Regions from separate parts of the Streptomyces sp. NPDC036813 genome, predicted to be linked through region 2. Evidence: predicted binding sites of a transcription regulator. Region 2 holds the regulator's gene; the other holds the start of a gene.
What was found. The regulator HspR, encoded in region 2, represses chaperone genes until heat shock. The targets are predictions, from matches to a motif close to TTGAGNNNNNNNNNCTCAA.
Positions count from the first base shown of each region.

Region 1: lon (endopeptidase La) is a predicted target of HspR. The motif match lies at 5,187-5,205, and genes of this name have one in related genera.

Region 1 is NZ_JBVJPV010000003.1:202,327-212,206, reverse strand. It holds gene ACZ67Q_RS08495 (sensor histidine kinase) at 144-1,253, opposite strand; gene ACZ67Q_RS08490 (response regulator transcription factor) at 1,250-1,987, opposite strand; gene ACZ67Q_RS08485 (spermine/spermidine synthase domain-containing protein) at 2,112-2,789, opposite strand; gene ACZ67Q_RS08480 (ATP-binding protein) at 3,023-3,991, shown strand; gene ACZ67Q_RS08475 (rhomboid-like protein) at 4,238-5,041, shown strand; gene lon (endopeptidase La) at 5,228-7,642, shown strand; gene ACZ67Q_RS08465 (lysozyme) at 8,503-9,324, opposite strand; gene ACZ67Q_RS08460 (MarR family winged helix-turn-helix transcriptional regulator) at 9,589-9,880, shown strand, end outside.
Region 2 is NZ_JBVJPV010000015.1:220,621-230,500, reverse strand. It holds gene ACZ67Q_RS29140 ((Fe-S)-binding protein) at 1-616, opposite strand, end outside; gene ACZ67Q_RS29135 (MraY family glycosyltransferase) at 851-1,984, shown strand; gene dnaK (molecular chaperone DnaK) at 2,078-3,928, shown strand; gene grpE (nucleotide exchange factor GrpE) at 3,928-4,581, shown strand; gene dnaJ (molecular chaperone DnaJ) at 4,618-5,784, shown strand; gene ACZ67Q_RS29115 (heat shock protein transcriptional repressor HspR) at 5,790-6,245, shown strand; gene ACZ67Q_RS29110 (LPXTG cell wall anchor domain-containing protein) at 6,313-6,519, opposite strand; gene ACZ67Q_RS29105 (sugar ABC transporter substrate-binding protein) at 6,817-7,923, shown strand; gene ACZ67Q_RS29100 (DUF4352 domain-containing protein) at 8,064-8,648, opposite strand; gene ACZ67Q_RS29095 (helix-turn-helix transcriptional regulator) at 8,852-9,880, shown strand.

The DNA.
Region 1 (9,880 bases), on a different contig from region 2:
CAAGCGTGGTTCCGGTGTGAAAGAGGCGTGCCGGGGTACGGCGACGAGGGCCCGTCACGCGCTGCGTGCGGGCCTGTGCCTGATCACACGTGTCCGTCGGCGCGGACGCTCGTGGATCTTGAGGCTCCGCTTCGAACCCTACGTCAACTTTGAACGGTTGACTCTCCTGGAAGAGTGACAAGAATCCGGCAACCTCGCTCGGATTCGGCCACCCCGATGCGGCCCCCGTGCAGGTCCACGGCCCAGCGCGCGATCGCGAGGCCCAGCCCCGTGCCGCCGTCGCTGCCGGGACCGTGCGGCCGCGTGACCACACCCCGGTTGAACCGCTCGAAGACGCGGTGCCACTCCGACTTCGGAATACCGGGCCCCTCGTCCAGGACCTCCAGCTCCAGCGAGCCGGGCGTCCTCCCGCTCCGCGCCTTGACCGTGACCCGGCCGTGCGGCGGGCTGTGCTTGACCGCGTTGTCGATGAGGTTCGCCACGACCTGGTGGATGCGTTCCGGGTCGGCGTGTGCGGTCAGGTCGCTCGGGAAGACGTCCAGGTGCAGATGGACGTCGGCACGGGTGTGGCTGCCGGAGCCGGAGGCGATGCCCGCGCGCGCCGAGGCGACCATGTTGGCCTCCTTCAGCACGCCGGACAGGTACGGCCACACCTCGAAGCGACGTTTCTTCAGCGGTACGACGCCGTTGTCCAGCCGGGACAGGTCCAGCAGCGTCTCCACCAGCCGGCCCAGCCGCTCGGTCTGCTTCAGCGCCGTGCGCATGGTCTCGGGATCGGCCTCGGTGACGCCGTCGACGATGTTCTCCAGCACCGCCCGCAGGCCCGCGATGGGGGTGCGCAGCTCGTGCGAGACGTTCGCCACCAGCTCCTTGCGCTGGCGGTCCTGCGCCTCCAGCTCGTCCGCCATCACGTTGATCGTCTGGGCGAGGTCGCCAAGCTCGTCCCGGCGGCTCTCGCGCACCCGGCGCGTGTAGTCGCCCTGCGAGATGGACCGGGCCACGGTGTTCATCTCGTCCAGCGGCGCGGTCAGCGAGTGCGCCACGAACTGCGTGATCAGCAACGTGGCGATCATGGAGAAGACCGTGATGAAGCGCAGCTCCGTGCGGGTGCGCATGGCGATCATCATCAGGCCCGTGGTGATCAGCACCGCGATGACGACCAGCGCACCGAGCTTGGTCTTGATCGAGAACGGGCGAACGCCGCCCCAGGGTTCCCTGGGACGGCGTCGTGCGGCCGGCCGCCCGTCGCTCATGGCGTCGGCGTCTCCAGCGCGTAGCCCACACCGTGCACGGTACGGATCCGCTCGGCGCCGATCTTCCGGCGCAGCGCCTTGATGTGGCTGTCGACCGTGCGGGTGCCGGAGGCGTCCGCCCAGTCCCACACCTCCGCCAGCAGCTGCTCACGGGAGAGCACCGCGCGCGGGGTGTTCGCCAGGCACACCAGCAGGTCGAACTCGGTGGGCGTCAGATGCACGTCCTCCGACTTCACCCGGACCCGGCGCTGCGCGTGGTCGATCTCCAGCTCGCCCAGGCGCATCACACCGCTGCGCGGCGTGGCGGCGGCCAGCGCGGCCCGCTCCACCCGGCGCAGCAGCACGTGCACGCGGGCGGCCAGCTCCCGCATCGAGAACGGCTTGGTCATGTAGTCGTCGGCCCCGACGCCCAGCCCGACCAGCATGTCGGTCTCGTCGTCGCGGGCGGTGAGCATCAGCACCGGAACCGGCCGCTGCGCCTGCACCCGCCGGCAGACCTCGAGCCCGTCGAAGCCGGGCAGCATGATGTCGAGGATCAGCAGATCGGGCTGCCATGCCTCGGCGGTGTCGACGGCCGCCGGGCCGTCACCCGCGGTTTGCACGAGGAATCCCTCGGCGCGCAGGCGGGCCGCGATGGCGTCGACGATCGTCGGATCGTCCTCGACGACCAGGACCCGCCGCTGCGCGCCGGGGGTCGCCGTCGTGCCGCTCTGGGAGGTGTGTGTCTGCTCCATCGCCCGCCCCTGAAGTGTGCTTTCCGGAATCAGTGGGGTGATCCCTCGGTCTGCGCGTGACTGCGATTGACGCTTGAATGATCCGCGTCAGGGAAGCAGCGTACGGGGAGTCACCACGGCTTTGCTATTCAGGTCGGATCCCGAGGTGCACGACGTCGGGAACGCCTCGGGCAACGGGGATCTCTTCCGTACGCACCTGCTGGAACCCGACATTCCCCAAGGTTTCTTCGAATTCCGGAGACGGCTGGGCGGACCACACCGCGAGCACTCCGCCGGGCCTCAACGCCCTTGCGCAGCTTGCCAGTCCGGCCGGTGAGTACAGTCCGTCGTTGCCGTCCGTGACGGTCCAGCCGGGCCCGTTGTCGATGTCCAGGCACAGCGCGTCGAACGTGGCGGATGTCTCATTGACGTAGTCCACCAGGTCGTCGTGGACGATCTCGGTGCGCGGATCGGCCAGTGCCGCGCGGGAGAGTTCGCCGAGCGGACCGCCGCGGTGCCAGTCGATGACGGCCGATTCCCTTTCCACCACGGTGATCCGGCCCCACCGCGAATTCGCAGCCGCATGGGCCAGCGAGAAGCCGACGCCCAGCCCGCCGATCAGCACGTGCGGCGCGGGGCGGCCGCCGAGGGCTTCCAGCGCGGCGTCGACCAGCAGCCGCTCGCTGCGGCCGTCGGAGGTGTCCATCAGAAAGCATCCGTTGGCGATGATCTGCAGCAGCTCGCCGTGCCGCCGCAGCACGACCTCGCCGTAGGGACCCTCGCGGCGGTCCAGGACCTCAGGACTGTCGTACGTCGTGGACATGGACCCCATCCTGCATGAACGTGGCTTTGCGGGAACGGGAATTACCGGATGCGCGTTCAGCGCCCCGCGCGGCGCGGCACGTTCGGCGCCTCGCCCCCCGGCGCCGGCCCGGGCGCCAGCTGCGGACGCGGCGGACGCGGTGGACGCGGTGGACGCGGTGGACGCGGTGGACGCGGTGGCACGCCTACGCTCGGAAGCGGGCGGGGGCGGGTGTGCGGCGAAGGGCTGTGACCGTGGTCGCGGAGTACCCGTTCGTGGGACGCGCGGACGTGCTGTTCGAGCTGCGCCGCGCGCTGGAGAGGGCCGCCTCCGGACGCGGCGGACTCCTCACGCCGACCGGGGCCGCCGGCGCGGGCAAGACCCGTACCGCCGAGGAGGCCGCCGCCCGCGCGGACGGCGTGCGCACCCTGCGGAGCTGGTGCCCGCCGGAGACCGCCACGACCGCCTTCCGCCCCTGGGCGCGGCCGCCGCGCCCGCTCTTCGCGGCCGACGTGCGGTGCGGGAGGCCGGCCGCGGCCTCCCCACCCCTGCGGGCCCTGCTGTCCGGCGCCACGGCCGACGCGCTGCACGGCGCGGCCCCCGGGACCGCGCGGCTGCGGCTCACCGGCGACGTCGCGGAGCTGCTGACCCAGGCCGCCGCGCGGTGCCCGGTGCTGCTGGTCCTCGACGACGTGCACGCCGCCGGCGCCTCCTCGCCGCGCCTGCTGCTGGAGGCCACCGACACCGCCCGCTGCGCGCCCGTGCTGCTGCTCGCCACCGCCCGCGACGACGCCGTCTGGCCCGACCGTGCCCGGGCCGCGCCCAGCTGCTGCGCCGCGGCCGCACCCTGCCGCTGGGCCCGCTGCCGCAGGAGGACGTCGCCGCGCTGGTGGCGGCGGCCACCGGCACGGCCGCGGACCCGGCGCCGTGCGCGCACTGGTACGGCGCACCGGCGGGGACGCCTTCTTCGTCACGGAGCTGCTGCGGGCCGGCGGCTGGGACGCGCGGGCGGCGGGACGCCGACAGGCGGGCTGCCCGGGGGCCCCTCCGTTGCCGTACGGGCCGCGGTCGCCGCGCGGCTCGCCGAGCTCACGCCGCCTGCCGCGCGGCTGCCGGCCGTCGCGTCCCGCGTCACCGCGTCGACGCCGCCCCCACCGGGCTCGTCCTGGAGTTCGACGAGCAGTGGGAGGACGAACAGGGCCGCTGGTACTGCCGCGAGATGATGCGCGCCGACGTCCGCGACGGTGCGATCAGCGAGACGTCCGTGTACCGCACGGGGGACTGGTCGCCGGCCCCGCAGGCCGCCCACGCCCGGGAGGTGACGCTGCTGCGCCCGTGAAGCGCCGGCGGCCGGCGGACGCGTAAGAACGTTGAGAGGTTGCTGAGAATCCGGTCACGGGTGGCGTGGATCACAGACAGTGGGCAGTCGGAACCCGAAAGGTGGGCGGTGACGGAAGGAGCGCCTCACCGTGGAACGCACTGCGAGGGTCGACACTGCACCCGCCGACGCGCCCCTTCCGGCCGATCTGCCGGACCTCACGCAACTGCTGGACGGCATGCCCGGCCAATCCCGGCGCCAGGGCCCGCAGGCACGCGTCGAGCCGCTCGGCGGTGCCACCGAGGCCGCGCCGGCCGCCCGTGACCGGCTGCGAGCGGTACGCCCCGGGCAGCTGCTGCCCACTCCACGGGCGACCCCCTTCACGTTCGCCTACGCCGTCGTCCTCGCCGTCACCTCGCTCGTCTCCGCGTACGCCGACCCCGCCGTCGTGCAGGCGCTGCAGCAGGGGTCCAGCACGGACGTGGCGCACCTGGTGCGCCACCCCGTGCTGGTGCTCGTCGGCAGTGCGCTGTGGATCGCCGGCGGGGTGCTCTCGCCGTACACGCTCGGCTTTCTGCTCGTCCTGACCGCGCTGGAGCGGCGCGTCGGCGGTCTGCGCACGGCCGGTGTCTTCCTGTGCGGGCACGTGCTGGCGACGCTGGCGACCGAGGTGCCGGTCGGAGTCGCCGTCGCCACCGGTCAGCTGCCGGACACCTCACTGCACCGCCTCGACTACGGCATCAGCTTCGGCGTCGCCGCTGGGGTGGGCGCGCTGGCCGGGCTGCTGACTCCCTGGCTGCGCTGGCCCCTGCTGGCCTGGGTCGCGCTGATCATCGGCCAGGACCTGCTGTCCTCCTACGACCCGCTCACCAGCTGGGGCCACGCGATAGCGCTGACCATCGGCATCACCACCTGGCCCGGCCTGCGCCGCGCGGTGACCCGCGGCGGGCGCTGACGGCCCGCAGTCGCGGGCCCGACGCACGCAGCGGCAGGTGCGGAAGCCGCCGGACGACCCGCATCACCATTCCCCTGATCGCCCCTCGGCCCCTTGATCGCTCACAGCGAACACCTGTCTGGGAACATCCCGCGGCGCCCAAGCATTGAGTCGGTACAACTCAACTTGACTGCCGAAAGGGAGATCATGGCTTCGACGTCCGCATCGCTCACCCTCCCTGTGCTGCCGCTCGACGACGAGGTCGTGCTGCCCGGGATGGTGGTTCCGCTGGACCTGAGCGACTCCGAGGTGCGCGCCGCGGTGGAGGCCGCGCAGGCCGCCGCCGGCTCCCAGGCCGGAAAGCCCAGGGTCCTGCTCGTGCCACGCATCGACGGGACCTACGCGAGCACCGGTGTCCTCGGCACCGTCGAGCAGGTCGGCCGGCTGGCCGACGGCGACCCCGGCGCCCTGATCCGCGGCCGCGGCCGCGTCCGGATCGGCGCCGGCACCACAGGCCCGGGTGCGGCGCTGTGGGTCGAGGGCACGCAGCTCGACGAGACACAGCCGGACCCCGTGCCGGGACACGTGCAGGAACTGGTCAAGGAGTACAAGGCCCTCGCCACCTCGTGGCTGAAGAAGCGAGGCGCCTGGCAGGTCGTCGACCGCGTCCAGGCCATCGACGACGTCTCCGCGCTCGCCGACAACTCCGGCTACTCGCCCTTCCTCACCACCGCGCAGAAGGTGGAACTGCTCGAGACCGCCGACCCGGTCGCCCGGCTCAAGCTCGCCACCCAGCAGCTGCGCGACCACCTCGCCGAGCAGGAGGTCGCCGAGACCATCGCCAAGGACGTCCAGGAAGGCGTCGACAAGCAGCAGCGCGAGTTCCTGCTGCGCCGCCAGCTGGAGGCCGTCCGCAAGGAACTGCGCGAGCTGAACGGCGAGACGGAGGGCGAGGAGTCCGACGACTACCGCGCCCGCGTCGAGGCCGCCGACCTCCCCGAGAAGGTCCGCGAGGCCGCGCTCAAGGAGGTCGACAAGCTGGAGCGCGCCTCCGACGCCTCGCCCGAGGGTTCCTGGATCCGCACCTGGCTCGACACGGTCCTCGAGATGCCGTGGAACGAGCGCACCGAGGACGCCTACGACATCCAGGGCGCCAAGGCGATCCTGGACGCCGAGCACGCCGGGCTGACCGACGTCAAGGAACGCATCACCGAGTACCTGGCCGTGCGCAAGCGCCGCGCCGACCGCGGCCTGGGCGTCGTCGGCGGCCGCCGCGGCGGTGCCGTGCTGGCCCTGGTGGGCCCGCCGGGCGTGGGAAAGACGAGCCTCGGCGAGTCGGTGGCCCACGCCATGGGCCGCAAGTTCGTCCGCGTCGCCCTCGGCGGTGTGCGCGACGAGGCCGAGATCCGCGGTCACCGCCGTACGTACGTCGGCGCGCTGCCCGGCCGGATCGTGCGGGCCGTCAAGGAGGCCGGCTCCATGAACCCGGTCGTCCTGCTCGACGAGATCGACAAGGTCGGCTCCGACTTCCGGGGCGACCCGGCGGCGGCCCTGCTGGAGGTTCTCGACCCGGCGCAGAACCACACGTTCCGCGACCACTACCTGGAGGTCGAACTCGACCTGTCCGACGTCGTCTTCCTGGCCACCGCCAACGTCCTGGAAGCCATCCCCGAGGCGCTCGCCGACCGCATGGACATCGTCCGCCTCGACGGCTACACCGAGGACGAGAAGGTCGTCATCGCCCGCGACCACCTGCTGCCGCGTCAGCTGGAGCGGTCCGGACTGAGCAAGGACGAGGTCACCCTCGACGAGGACGCCCTGCGCAAGCTGGCCGGCGAGTACACCCGCGAGGCGGGGGTGCGCACCCTGGAGCGATCCATCGCCCGTCTGCTGCGCAAGGTCGCGGCCCAGCACGAACTGGGCGAGCGCGAGCTGCCGTTCACGGTCACCGCGGACCACCTGCGCGACCTGATCGGCCGCCCGCACCACGTGCCCGAGTCCGCCCAGGACCCGGCCGAGCGCCGCACCGCCGTCCCCGGTGTGGCGACCGGCCTCGCGGTCACCGGCGCCGGCGGTGACGTCCTCTACGTCGAGGCGTCCCTGGCCGACCCGGAGACCGGCGCCGCCGGACTGACCCTCACCGGTCAGCTCGGTGACGTGATGAAGGAGTCCGCGCAGATCGCGCTGAGCTTCCTGCGCAGCCACGGGGCCGAACTGGAGCTGCCCGTGGGCGATCTGAAGGACCGGGGTGTGCACATCCACTTCCCGGCGGGCGCGGTCCCCAAGGACGGCCCGAGCGCCGGCATCACGATGACGACGGCCCTGGCGTCCCTGCTGTCCGGCCGTCTGGTCCGCACCGACGTGGCGATGACGGGCGAGGTGTCGCTGACCGGCCGGGTGCTGCCCATCGGCGGCGTGAAGCAGAAGCTGCTCGCCGCCCACCGCGCGGGGGTGACCACGGTGATCATCCCCAAGCGCAACGAGCCCGACCTGGACGACGTCCCGGCCGAGGTGCTGGACAAGCTGGACGTGCACGCCGTGACCGACGTCCGGCAGGTCCTGGAACTGGCGCTCGCGCCCGCCACGAGCGAGGCGACGCCGGAGGTTCCGGTCGCGGCGTAGCGGGCCTCTCCCAGGCGTCGAGCACGGGGGGAGGACGCGACCGGACGAGGGAAGGCCCGGGTCCCGTGAGGGAGGCCCGGGCCCGACCCGTACACAGCCGCCGTCGCCGGCGCGCGCTCGGCACGCACGGCGCGCCGGCCAGGTCCGCGTCCGCCACATCCGCACCGGCGCGGTCCCGGCGGCGCAGGCCACGACCGTGACCGGCCGGGGCGAAGGCCACGACCGTGACCGGCCAGGCGGCCGCGTCCGGTACCGACCAGCCCCACAGCGGTACGGAGGTGCTGTCCCCGCCGCGATGGCGCGGAAGCGCTGTCCACCGCCGCGACGAGCAGCACCGGGCGCCGGACGCGTCATCCGGCGTGCGGGAGCGGCCGCGTCGGACGGCTCGGACGCCGGCGCCGAAGCGGCTGCGGGCGCCGAGACGGTCCAGCAGGTGCGGCCAGGCGCGGGCGGTGCACGCGAAGACGCCGAGGCGCTTGGCGGTCGCCTCGTCCGTGTGCCCCTCGGCCTGCAGGGCCGCGCGACCGCCCGGCCCTGCAGGCCGAGGGCGTCACCCTCGGGCGCCGGCGAGCCGCCCCGCGGGCTTGCTGTTCGAGTCGGTCGCCTCCCACGAGGGGTGATCGCCCGCGTCGTCTCCGCCGTGCTCGCCCTGGCGGCGGGCCACGGGCTCGGCCGTGCACCGGGCGCGACCGGTCGCGGCGCCGCCGCGAGCGCGCCGCTGACGGGCGGTGCGCGGACCTGGCCGGCCTATTGGTGCCGCGCCCGGATGCGCGGGTGCGGTGCGGACGGCGGCCGCGCGCCGCGACGGACGGCGGCGCACCCCCGCCGACGGCCAGAAGGCCGCCGGCGCGGGATGTCCGCTAGCCGTTGGCCAGCGCCTGGAGCCGGTCGTAGGCCCCGTTGAACTTGTCGTGGTCACCGACCGTCGGGCCGGACGAGGTGTACTGCCACATCGTGTGGTACGCCCAGCCGGCCGGCAGCGTGCCCGGATCGGTGGCGTACCGGGCGATCCACAGCGGGTTGGTGGTGGCGAAGCCGCCGTAGTTCCCGGTGCACTGGGTCCACCAGCTCGTCGCCGTGTAGATGACGGCGTCGCGGCCCGTGCGGGCCTTGTACTGGTTCAGGAAGTCGCTGATCCAGGCGACCATCCCGCTCTGCGTCTTGCCGTAGCAGGCGGCGCCGTAGGGGTTCCACTCGATGTCGAGGGCGCCCGGGAGAGTCTTGCCGTCGCGGGACCAGCCGCCGCCGTGGTCGACGAAGTAGTTGGCCTGGGTGGCACCGCTGGTGGTGTCGGGCGTCGCGAAGTGGTACGAGCCGCGGATCATGCCGACGTTGTAGGAGCCGTTGTACTGCTGCGCGAAGTAGGGGTTCGTGTAGTACGTCCCCTCGGTGGCCTTGACGTACGACCACTGCACGCCGCTGCTCCACAGGGTGGACCAGGCGACGTTGCCCTGGTGGCCGGAGACATCGACGCCTTCCGTCTGGGTGGCGTCACCGGTACTGGGCGTGCCGCTGCGGCCGTCGTGGGCCACGACGCCCATGCCCATGTAGGCGGAGCCGCGTGCGGGGACGTCGGCCGACTGAGCGGACGCGGGCAGGGCGAGGGAGAGCACCGCGAGACCGGCCGCAGCGAGCGGGGCGAGCAGGCGGCGGCGTGCGGAACCGGGTCTGTGCACGGGCATGACGTGCCTCCGAAGGCGTCGGTGGGGAACGCTGGGCGTCGGTGGGGAACGCTGGACGACGTGCTGCACAGGTGGCCCGATCGTGACTGGCGTGGGCATGCCAGTCAGGGGCCTGGTAAAAGAAGCTACGCACGTAGACCGTATGGAGGGAAGGGGTCCGGGCGCTGCCGTTGGTCTAGCCCTGCGAAATACTGACCGAGCTGCGGCGATGGCGGGCGCCTGGCGGAAACTTTCAGGATCGGGAAACCGGATCAGGGGACTGACGTGCACGAGGACGCGAACGGCGCGGAGCATCGGGGCGAACCCGGGGCGGCGCCGAGTGGTGTGGACCAGGAGTTCCTGGCGCTGGAACGCGAGCTGACGGTCTTCCTGCGCCGGGCCCGTGCGAGCCAGGGCGAGATGGCCCGCGAGGTCCACCCGGACCTGGAGTCGGCCGCCTACGGCCTGCTGGTCCGGCTGGACGAGTGCGGCCGGCAGCGCGCCACCGAACTGGCCGCCTACATCGGTGTCGGCAAGGCCACCATGTCCCGCCAGCTGCGGGCCCTGGAGGAGCTGG
Region 2 (9,880 bases):
GCGTGGAGACGCTCAGGCCCTTCAGCGCCAGGATCACCGGGTACGAGGCGAAGTAGCCGGCCTCGTAGTGGTCCACGTGGTGCAGGGCGCCCTCGAGGGCGCGCAGCACGTAGATCGCCAGACCGATGATGAGGATGACGTACTCGACGAAGTACGCCTGGCCCATCTTCGAGCCCGCGAAGCGGGACTTGCGGCCGGGCCGCGAGGGCAGGCTGAGCAGGCGGACGACGATCAGCGTCGCGATGCCGAGCGTGGTCATCGCGCCGATGAACTCGATGTACATCTCGTACGGCAGGAAGCCGCCGAGCACCGGCAGCGTCCAGTCGGCCTGGAACAGCTGGCCGTAGGCGTTGATGATCGTGGGCGGCAGCGTCAGGAAGCCGATGGCCACGAACCAGTGGGCGATGCCGATGATCCCCCAGCGGTTCATGCGCGTGTGGCCGAGGAACTCCCGCACCAGGGTCACGCTGCGTGCGTAGGGGTTGTCGGTCCGGCTGCCCGCCGGGACCGGCTGGCCCAGCTTGAAGTACCGGACGAACTGGCCGATGGCGCGGGCGAGCAGGGCGACGCCGACCACGGTCAGGGCCAGCGACACGATGATCGCGGCGAGTTGCATGGGGGCTCCTCGGGCCTGCGAGGGGTGAATCGAGGGAGATTACTAAGCGGTAACTTATTCAGTTCGTCTGAGACTACCCCTATCTTCCGATGCAATGTAGCCAGCCGTTCGGTGATCTGTGTCGCTGAGGGTTGCCTTAAAGGATCACAGGAAAACGGAGGGCCCCGGGAAGCCGGTCGCAATCTGAACGTGTTATTCGTACCAAATTGGTACATTCACCTCTAACTTATATCCGTGCTCTACGGGATCGCCGCCGCCACCGCCGCCCTGCTGCTCACCGCCCTGCTCGCGGGAGCGCTCCGGACGCCTGCCCTGCGCCTCGGGCTCGTCGACCGGCGCCGGCGCACGCGGCCGGTGCCGCTGCTCGGCGGGGCGGCCATGGTGCTCGCCGCCTGCCTGGTCGCCGCGGCCGGCAACTGGACCCGGCTCGCGCCGCTCGGGGACGGCAACGACCAGCTGCTCGTCGCGGGCGGCGCGGTCGCCGCGCTGGGCCTGGCCGCCGACGTGTGGCGGCTCAAGAGCTGGTTCCTGCTGGTGGGTACGGCCGTCGCGGCGGCCTGCGTCGTGCCCTATGACGAGACGGGGGTGCTCGGCGGGATGCTGGGCGTCGCCTTCGTCGCCGCCGCCTCCCTCGCCTTCCGCTCGCTGGACCACGTCGACGGCGTCGCCGGGACCGTGGGGGTGCTGACCGCCTTCGGGGTGGCGGCGTGCGCCGCGGCGGAGGTGATGGACGGGCTCGCGGTGCTGCTGAGCGTGCTCGCCGCCGCGCTCACCGGCTTCCTCATGCACGGCTGGCCGGCCGCCCGCATCGGGCTCGGCTCCTGCGGCTCGCTGTTCACCGGCTTCCTGACGGCCTCCGCGGCCGTGGTCACCCGGTCGGGCTACGACCTGACCGGCACCGCGGCCGTCCTCGGGCCGCTGGTCGCGCTCGGCGCCGCCGACGTCGTCCTCGTCGCCCTCTCGCGGCGGCTGGCCGGACGGCCGCTGACGCGCGGCGGTCCCGACCATCTCGGCCACCGGCTGCGACGTCTCGGGCTCACCGCGCAGGGCACCGCCGTACTCCTGGGCGTGGCCTCGGCCGCGGGGGTACTCGTGGGCGTGCTGGTGCATGCCGGGTGGGCCCGGCCGAGTGCCGCGCTGTGGGTGGCGGGCACTGCGCTGGTCGTCGTCCTCGCGCTGCTGCGGGTGCCGGTGTACCGGGTGCCGCGCCGGCGGGGGCCCGGCCCCGGGGCCGGGCCGCAGACCATGGCGCGGGCGCCTCGGCAGCCTGTCCCCACGAGTGCGCGGCCCTCTTTTTCCCGGGTGCAGCCACCTCGTCGGCCGCCATCGTCGCAGGTCAGAGCGCCGTTGCGTGTAAGGAACGGATAAGAGTTGAGTCCTGGTGACTCAGGTCTGTTGACCGAGCCGTGCGCCTCATGCACACTTGAGCCTGTTCCACTCAAGTCAGTTGGAGGAATCGCAATGGCACGTGCGGTCGGCATCGACCTGGGCACGACGAACTCGGTGGTCTCGGTCCTCGAGGGCGGCGAGCCCACCGTCATCACCAACGCCGAGGGCGCCAGGACCACGCCGTCCGTCGTCGCCTTCGCCAAGAACGGCGAGGTGCTGGTCGGCGAGGTGGCCAAGCGCCAGGCCGTCACCAACGTCGACCGGACCATCCGTTCGGTCAAGCGCCACATGGGCACGGACTGGAAGATCGAGCTGGACGGCAAGCCGTTCAACCCGCAGCAGATCTCCGCGTTCATCCTGCAGAAGCTGAAGCGTGACGCCGAGGCCTACCTGGGCGAGAAGGTGACCGACGCGGTCATCACCGTCCCGGCCTACTTCAACGACTCCGAGCGTCAGGCGACGAAGGAGGCCGGCGAGATCGCCGGTCTGAACGTCCTGCGCATCGTCAACGAGCCGACCGCCGCCGCGCTGGCGTACGGCCTCGACAAGGACGACCAGACGATCCTCGTCTTCGACCTCGGTGGCGGCACCTTCGACGTCTCGCTGCTGGAGATCGGCGACGGCGTCGTCGAGGTGAAGGCCACCAACGGTGACAACCACCTCGGTGGTGACGACTGGGACCAGCGCATCGTCGACTACCTGGTCAAGCAGTTCCAGTCCGGCCACGGCGTGGACCTGTCCAAGGACAAGATGGCCCTGCAGCGCCTCCGTGAGGCCGCCGAGAAGGCCAAGATCGAGCTGTCCTCGTCCACCGAGACCTCGATCAACCTGCCCTACATCACCGCGTCCGCCGAGGGCCCGCTGCACCTGGACGAGAAGCTCACCCGCGCCCAGTTCCAGCAGCTGACGGCCGACCTGCTGGAGCGCTGCAAGACGCCGTTCCACAACGTCATCAAGGACGCCGGCATCTCCATCAACGAGATCGACCACGTCGTCCTCGTCGGTGGCTCCACGCGTATGCCCGCCGTCGCCGAGCTCGTCAAGGAGCTGACCGGCGGCAAGGAGGCCAACAAGGGTGTGAACCCGGACGAGGTCGTCGCCATCGGCGCCTCGCTCCAGGCCGGTGTCCTCAAGGGTGAGGTCAAGGACGTCCTGCTCCTCGACGTCACCCCGCTGTCCCTCGGTATCGAGACCAAGGGCGGCATCATGACCAAGCTCATCGAGCGCAACACCACGATCCCGACCAAGCGCTCGGAGATCTTCACCACGGCCGAGGACAACCAGCCGTCGGTGCAGATCCAGGTCTACCAGGGCGAGCGCGAGATCGCGGCGTACAACAAGAAGCTCGGCATGTTCGAGCTGACCGGTCTGCCGCCGGCGCCGCGTGGCGTCCCGCAGATCGAGGTCTCCTTCGACATCGACGCCAACGGCATCATGCACGTCACGGCGAAGGACCTCGGCACCGGCAAGGAGCAGAAGATGACCGTCACCGGCGGCTCCTCGCTGCCGAAGGACGAGGTCGACCGCATGCGTGAGGAGGCCGAGCGCTACGCGGAGGAGGACCACAAGCGCCGCGAGGCCGCCGAGGCCCGCAACCAGGGCGAGCAGCTGGTCTACCAGACGGAGAAGTTCCTCAAGGACAACGAGGACAAGGTCCCCGGCGAGGTCAAGACCGAGGTCGAGGAGGCGGTCGCCGAGCTGAAGGAGAAGCTCAAGGGCGAGGACACCGCAGAGATCCGCTCCGCCACGGAGAAGGTCGCGGCCGTCTCGCAGAAGCTCGGCCAGGCGCTGTACGCCGACGCGCAGGGCGCCCAGGCCGCCGGTGGCCCCGAGGGTGCCACCGCCGGTGGTGCCAAGGCCGCCGACGACGACGTCGTGGACGCCGAGATCGTGGACGACGAGCGCAAGGACGGGGCCGCGTAATGACGGAGGAGACCCCGGGTTTTGAAGAGAAGCCCGACGTCCCCTCCGGCGCCACCCCTGACGACGCCGAGCCGAAGGCCGCCTCCTCCGAGGAGGGGGCGGCCCCGGCCGGGGACGGGAACGAGGACGCGGGCCTGCTGGCCCAGCTGGACCAGGCACGCAAGGCGCTCGACGAGCGCACGGCGGACCTCCAGCGCCTCCAGGCCGAGTTCCAGAACTACCGCCGCCGGGTCGAGCGGGACCGCATCGCGGTCAAGGAGGTCGCCATCGCGAACCTCCTGACCGAACTGCTGCCCGTCCTCGACGACATCGGGCGCGCGCGGGAGCACGGCGAGCTGGTCGGCGGCTTCAAGTCGGTCGCCGAGTCGCTGGAGACCGTCGCGGCGAAGATGGGCCTGCAGCAGTTCGGCAAGGAGGGCGAGCCCTTCGACCCGACGATCCACGAGGCCCTGATGCACTCCTACGCGCCGGACGTCACCGAGACGACCTGCGTGGCGATCCTGCAGCCCGGGTACCGCATCGGCGAGCGCACCATCCGCCCCGCGCGGGTGGCCGTCGCCGAGCCGCAGCCCGGCGCGCAGGGCGCGAAGGCGGAGGGCGCCGACGACAAGGCGGCCGACGACAAGGAGAACGGTGGCCCGGACGAGGGCTGACGTCGCACACGACATGCGGAAGGAGGGACGTCGGGGATGAGCACCAAGGACTTCATCGAGAAGGACTACTACAAGGTCCTCGGCGTCCCCAAGGACGCCACCGAGGCCGAGATCAAGAAGGCGTACCGGAAGCTCGCCCGCGAGTTCCACCCGGACGCCAACAAGGGCAACGCCAAGGCCGAGGAGCGCTTCAAGGAGATCTCCGAGGCGAACGACGTGCTCGGCGACCCCAAGAAGCGCAAGGAGTACGACGAGGCCCGCACCCTGTTCGGCAACGGCGGCTTCAGGCCGGGGCCGGGCGCGGGCGGCGGCTCCTTCAACTTCGACCTGGGCGACCTCTTCGGAGGCGGCGCCCAGGGCGGAGGCTTCGGCGGGGGCATCGGTGACGTCTTCGGGGGCCTGTTCAACCGGGGCGGCGCCGCGGGGACGCGGACCCAGCCCCGGCGCGGCCAGGACATCGAGTCCGAGGTCACGCTCAGCTTCACCGAGGCCATCGAGGGCGCCACGGTCCCGCTGCGGATGTCCTCCCAGGCGCCGTGCAAGGCCTGTTCCGGCACCGGCGACAAGAACGGCACGCCGCGCGTGTGCCCGACCTGCGTCGGTACGGGGCAGGTCGCGCGCGGCTCCGGCGGTGGCTTCTCCCTGACGGACCCCTGCCCGGACTGCAAGGGCCGGGGCCTGATCGCGGAGCACCCCTGCGAGGTCTGCCACGGCAGCGGCCGTGCGAAGTCCTCCCGCACCATGCAGGTCCGCATCCCGGCCGGCGTCTCGGACGGGCAGCGGATCCGGCTGCGCGGCAAGGGCGCGCCGGGCGAGCGCGGCGGACCGGCCGGCGACCTCTACGTCGTCGTGCACGTCGGCGCCCACCCGGTGTTCGGCCGCAAGGACGACAACCTCACGGTGACCGTGCCGGTGACGTTCGCGGAGGCGGCGCTCGGTGGGGAGGTCAGGGTGCCGACCCTGGGCGGCCCGCCGGTCACGCTGAAGCTGCCGCCCGGCACGCCCAACGGCCGGACGATGCGCGCCCGCGGCAAGGGCGCGGTCCGCAAGGACGGCAGCCGCGGCGACCTGCTCGTCACCGTGGAGGTGAGTGTTCCCAAGGACCTGTCGGGGAAGGCTCGTGACGCGCTCGAGGCGTATCGCGAGGCGACCGCGGACCAGGATCCGCGGGCGGAGCTGTTCGAGGCCGCGAAGGGAGCTTGAGTGGGATGGACGGCCGTCGACGTAATCCGTATGAACTGACGGAGGACACCCCGGTCTACGTCATCTCGGTGGCGGCCCAGCTCTCCGGCCTGCACCCGCAGACGCTGCGCCAGTACGACCGTCTGGGCCTGGTCTCCCCGGACCGCACCGCGGGCCGGGGGCGGCGCTACTCGGCTCGTGACATCGAACTGCTCCGTCAGGTGCAGCAGTTGTCGCAGGACGAGGGCATCAACCTGGCCGGCATCAAGCGCATCATCGAACTGGAGAACCAGGTCGCCGCGTTGCAGTCCCGCGTCGCGGAGCTGCAGGCGGCCCTGGAGGGCGCGGCGGCGGCGATGCAGCAGCGCGAGGCCGCCGTGCACGCCTCCTACCGCCGCGACCTGGTCCCCTACCAGGAGGTCCAGCAGACCAGCGCGCTGGTCGTGTGGCGGCCGAAGAAGGCCAAGGACGACAGGCCCTAGCGGGCGGTGACAGCGTGAAGGGGCCCGGAGGCGAACCGCCTCCGGGCCCCTTCGCCGTGTACGGCCGTCAGCCGCGCGTGGTGCGCCGGCGCCGGGCACCGAGGAAGGCGGCGGCCGCGCCGAGGGCGACGAGCGCGGCGGCGGCCGCGGCCGGCGGACCGGTCGAGTCCGAGCCGGTGGAGGCCATCGAACCGGTCACGGTCGCGGTCGTGCCGGTGCCGGTGCCGATGCCGCCGGTGGTGCCGGCCGCGGCGCTCGCCGTGGCGCTCGCCACGTCCGTCGGGGTGCCCAGCGCGTCGGATGACCCGGCCTTGCCGACTGGCCGATATCGTTCGGTCGCTTGTGCTGATCCGGGGAGGGTGAACCCCCGCTCGTGAAGGGTCGGTAAAGGGTGTTTGGCGGTGAATGGGCGGGGGTTCTCCCCGTCTTCACGCACGAAGCGGAGCGTGATGTTGCTATCTCGTTAGGTGGCCGGTCTTGACGCAAGGTGGCGGTCCCGCGTTGGCTTTTCAGTCACGTGGGTCGTGCTGCTGCACCCGCGTTTCGTACCGCACCCGAAGTGAGCCCCCGCATGCGCCGTACCGCCATATCCGTGGCCGCATCCACGCTGATCCTCACGCTCGCAGGCTGCAGCATGCTGAACTCGACGGACGGCGGCGGCACCGCGAGCCCTACGAAGGGCGACGACGTCACGGTGGGCCTGCTGCTGCCGGAGAAGGTCAACTCCCGGTACGAGAAGTTCGACCACCCCATCATCGCCGCGAAGGTCGCCTCCCTCACCCGCAACCAGGGCAAGGTCCAGTACGCCAACGCCGAGCAGGACGCGGCCCGGCAGGCGACCCAGATGCAGCAGATGATCGACGACAAGGTCGACGTCATCCTGCTGGACGCGGTCGACTCGCACGCGATCGCCGACGAGGTGAAGAAGGCGAAGGACGCGGGCATCCCCGTCATCGCCTACGACCGCCTCGCCGAGGGCCCGATCGACGCCTACGTCTCCTTCGACAACGAACTGGTCGGCGAGGTGCAGGGCCGCACCCTGCTGGACGCCCTCGGTGAGGGCGCCGACACCTCCGACCGGATCGTCATGATGAACGGCTCGCCGACCGACCCGAACGCCGGCCAGTTCAAGCGGGGCGCGCTCAGCGAGCTGAACGGCAAGGTGACGATCGCGAAGTCCTACGACACCAAGGACTGGGACCCGAAGAACGCCCAGGCCAACATGACCGAGGCGATCGCGGCGATCGGCGCCAAGAAGATCGCCGGCGTCTACTCCGCCAACGACGCCATGGTCGGCGGCATCATCAAGGCGTTCAAGGCGGCCGGTGTCTCCACCCTGCCACCGATCACCGGGCAGGACGCCGAACTGGACGCGGTGCAGCGGATCGTGTCCGGCGACCAGTACATGAGCGTCTACAAGCCCTACCCGACCGAGGCGGAGGCCGCCGCGGAGATGGCCGTCGCCAAGGTGCAGGGCAGGGACATCCAGTTCGACGCGCTCGCCAACGACACCGTCGACAGCCCCACGCAGAAGGGCATCCCGGCCCAGCTGGTCAGTGTGGTCGCGCTGACGAAGAGCAACATCAAGAGCACGGTCGTCAAGGACGGCATCTACAAGGTGCCGGAGATCTGCACCGGGAAGTACGCGTCGGGATGCGCGTCGCTCGGGCTGAAGTAGCGGCCCGCGAAGCAGCCGTAGCGAAGCAGCCGTAACGAGGAAGCCGCAGCCGAGAAGCCGCAGGGAAGCAGCCGTGGCGAATTCGCCGTGGCGAACCAGCCGTGGCGAATCGGTCGTGGCGAGTCAGCCGCGGGTGTCCGTCACGGGCCGGTGGCCGGGGTCGTCGGCACGAACACGCCGTCCGGGGCGTGCGGGACCGTCGCACCGCTGAGGTAGCCGTCCGGGTCCCGGTCGCCGGTCACCCGCAGCCCCGTCACCCGAGCCCGCTCCGGGACGTCGTACCAGACCTCGATCTCGATGAGGTCGTGTCCGCCGATCTCGACCCGCTCGTGCTGGCGGCGCACCGCCATCGCGAAGGAGTCGGGCCGCCTGCGTGTCCCGTCGGCGCTCACCAGCCGCTGCTCCGCGGCGACGTAGGTGTGGAAGGCGGGGTCGGCGTTGCGCACCCGCAACCGCGCGGTGCAGAACTGCCCGTCCGGCTGTGCCTCGCTGTGCGTGCCGGCCACGGCGGTCAGCCCGCACCGCAGGGAGAGCACCGTGAAGACCAGGTGCCCGTCCCGGTGCTCACCGGAAACGTGCGAGGAGGGGCGGGCGGAGGCACTCGGCGGCGCGCCCGCGGACGCGTCGCACCCGGCCGCGCCCACGGCGGCGGCCAGGACGAGCGCTGCCGCCCGGAGAGCCGCGATCGGCGGGTGCGCCAAAGTCGTACGCCCTGCACGGACCATGTCCGGCATTGTCGGGCCGCATCGCGCCGAAGGGGAGAGGCCCGGCCGGCACGGCCTGGCGCCACGCGGGCACGGAGGCCGGGAGATAGCGGTACGAACCGGTGGTTTCCCGCGGTCACGCACGCTCGAGCCGTGTTGCACCGCACGCTCCGTCCGCGCATAGTTGCGCTGCGAAGAGGCGTGAACCGGGGGTGGAGTGGGCGATGACCGGGCACGGGACGGAAGAGCACCCGCACGGTGCCGACCGACTGTGCGCGGCCGGGGACCGGGTGTACTCCCGGGCGGTGCGGCGCGGCCGGGTGCCCCGCCGGGACGCCGAGCAGGTGCCCTGCCTGCTCGACCTGGCGCTGCTGCACCCCGACCCGGACGACATGGACTGGCTGGTGCCGACGGCGCCCCAGGAGGTCATGACCCGGCTGCTGCGCGGCGTGTACGACGAGGTCGCCGAGAGCCAGCGCCGGGTGGGCGCGGCGGTGGCGGCCGTCGAGTGGTACGCCGGGCTCGGCGGCCGTGCGCCCGCGGCGGGGGCCGGGGCGGGTGAGGGCAGCGCGATCCGGGTGCTGGACGGTCTCGCGCGGATCCAGGCGGCGATGGACGAGGCGACGCAGGCGTGCACGACCGAGGTGCTGACCGTGCAGCCGGGCGGCATCCGCCGTGAGCACGAGCTGTCCGAGGGGCTGCACCGGGCGCTGGCGCTGCGCGGCCGGGGTGTGCGCATGCGCGACCTGTACAACCATGTGGCGCGTCACGGGCAGGGGCTGCTGACGTATCTGGAGCTGATGGGCGACGCGGTGCAGGCGCGCACGCTCGACGAGGTCGTGGACCGGCTGATCCTCTTCGACCGTACGGTGGCCTTCATCCCGGCGAACGCCGAACGCACGATGGCCCTCGAACTGCGCCACCCGGCCCTGATCTCCTACCTGGTCACGGTCTTCGAGCGGCTGTGGCGGCTGGGCGTCCCGCTGAACGCGCCCATCCCCGACAGCGGCATCGAGGGCATCTCGCACCGTGAGAAGTCCATCGCGGCGCTGCTGGCGGAAGGGCACCAGGACGCGGTCATCGCCGAGCGCCTCGGCATCAGCGTCCGCACCTGCCGGGCCCACATCGCCCGCCTGTCGGAGACGCTCGGCGCGGCCAGCCGTGCCCAACTCGGCGTCCGTATCGCCCAGGTGGGCCTGGACACCCCGGCCCACCTCACCTTCCCGTGCCAGGAGTCCCCGAGCGCCCGGTGA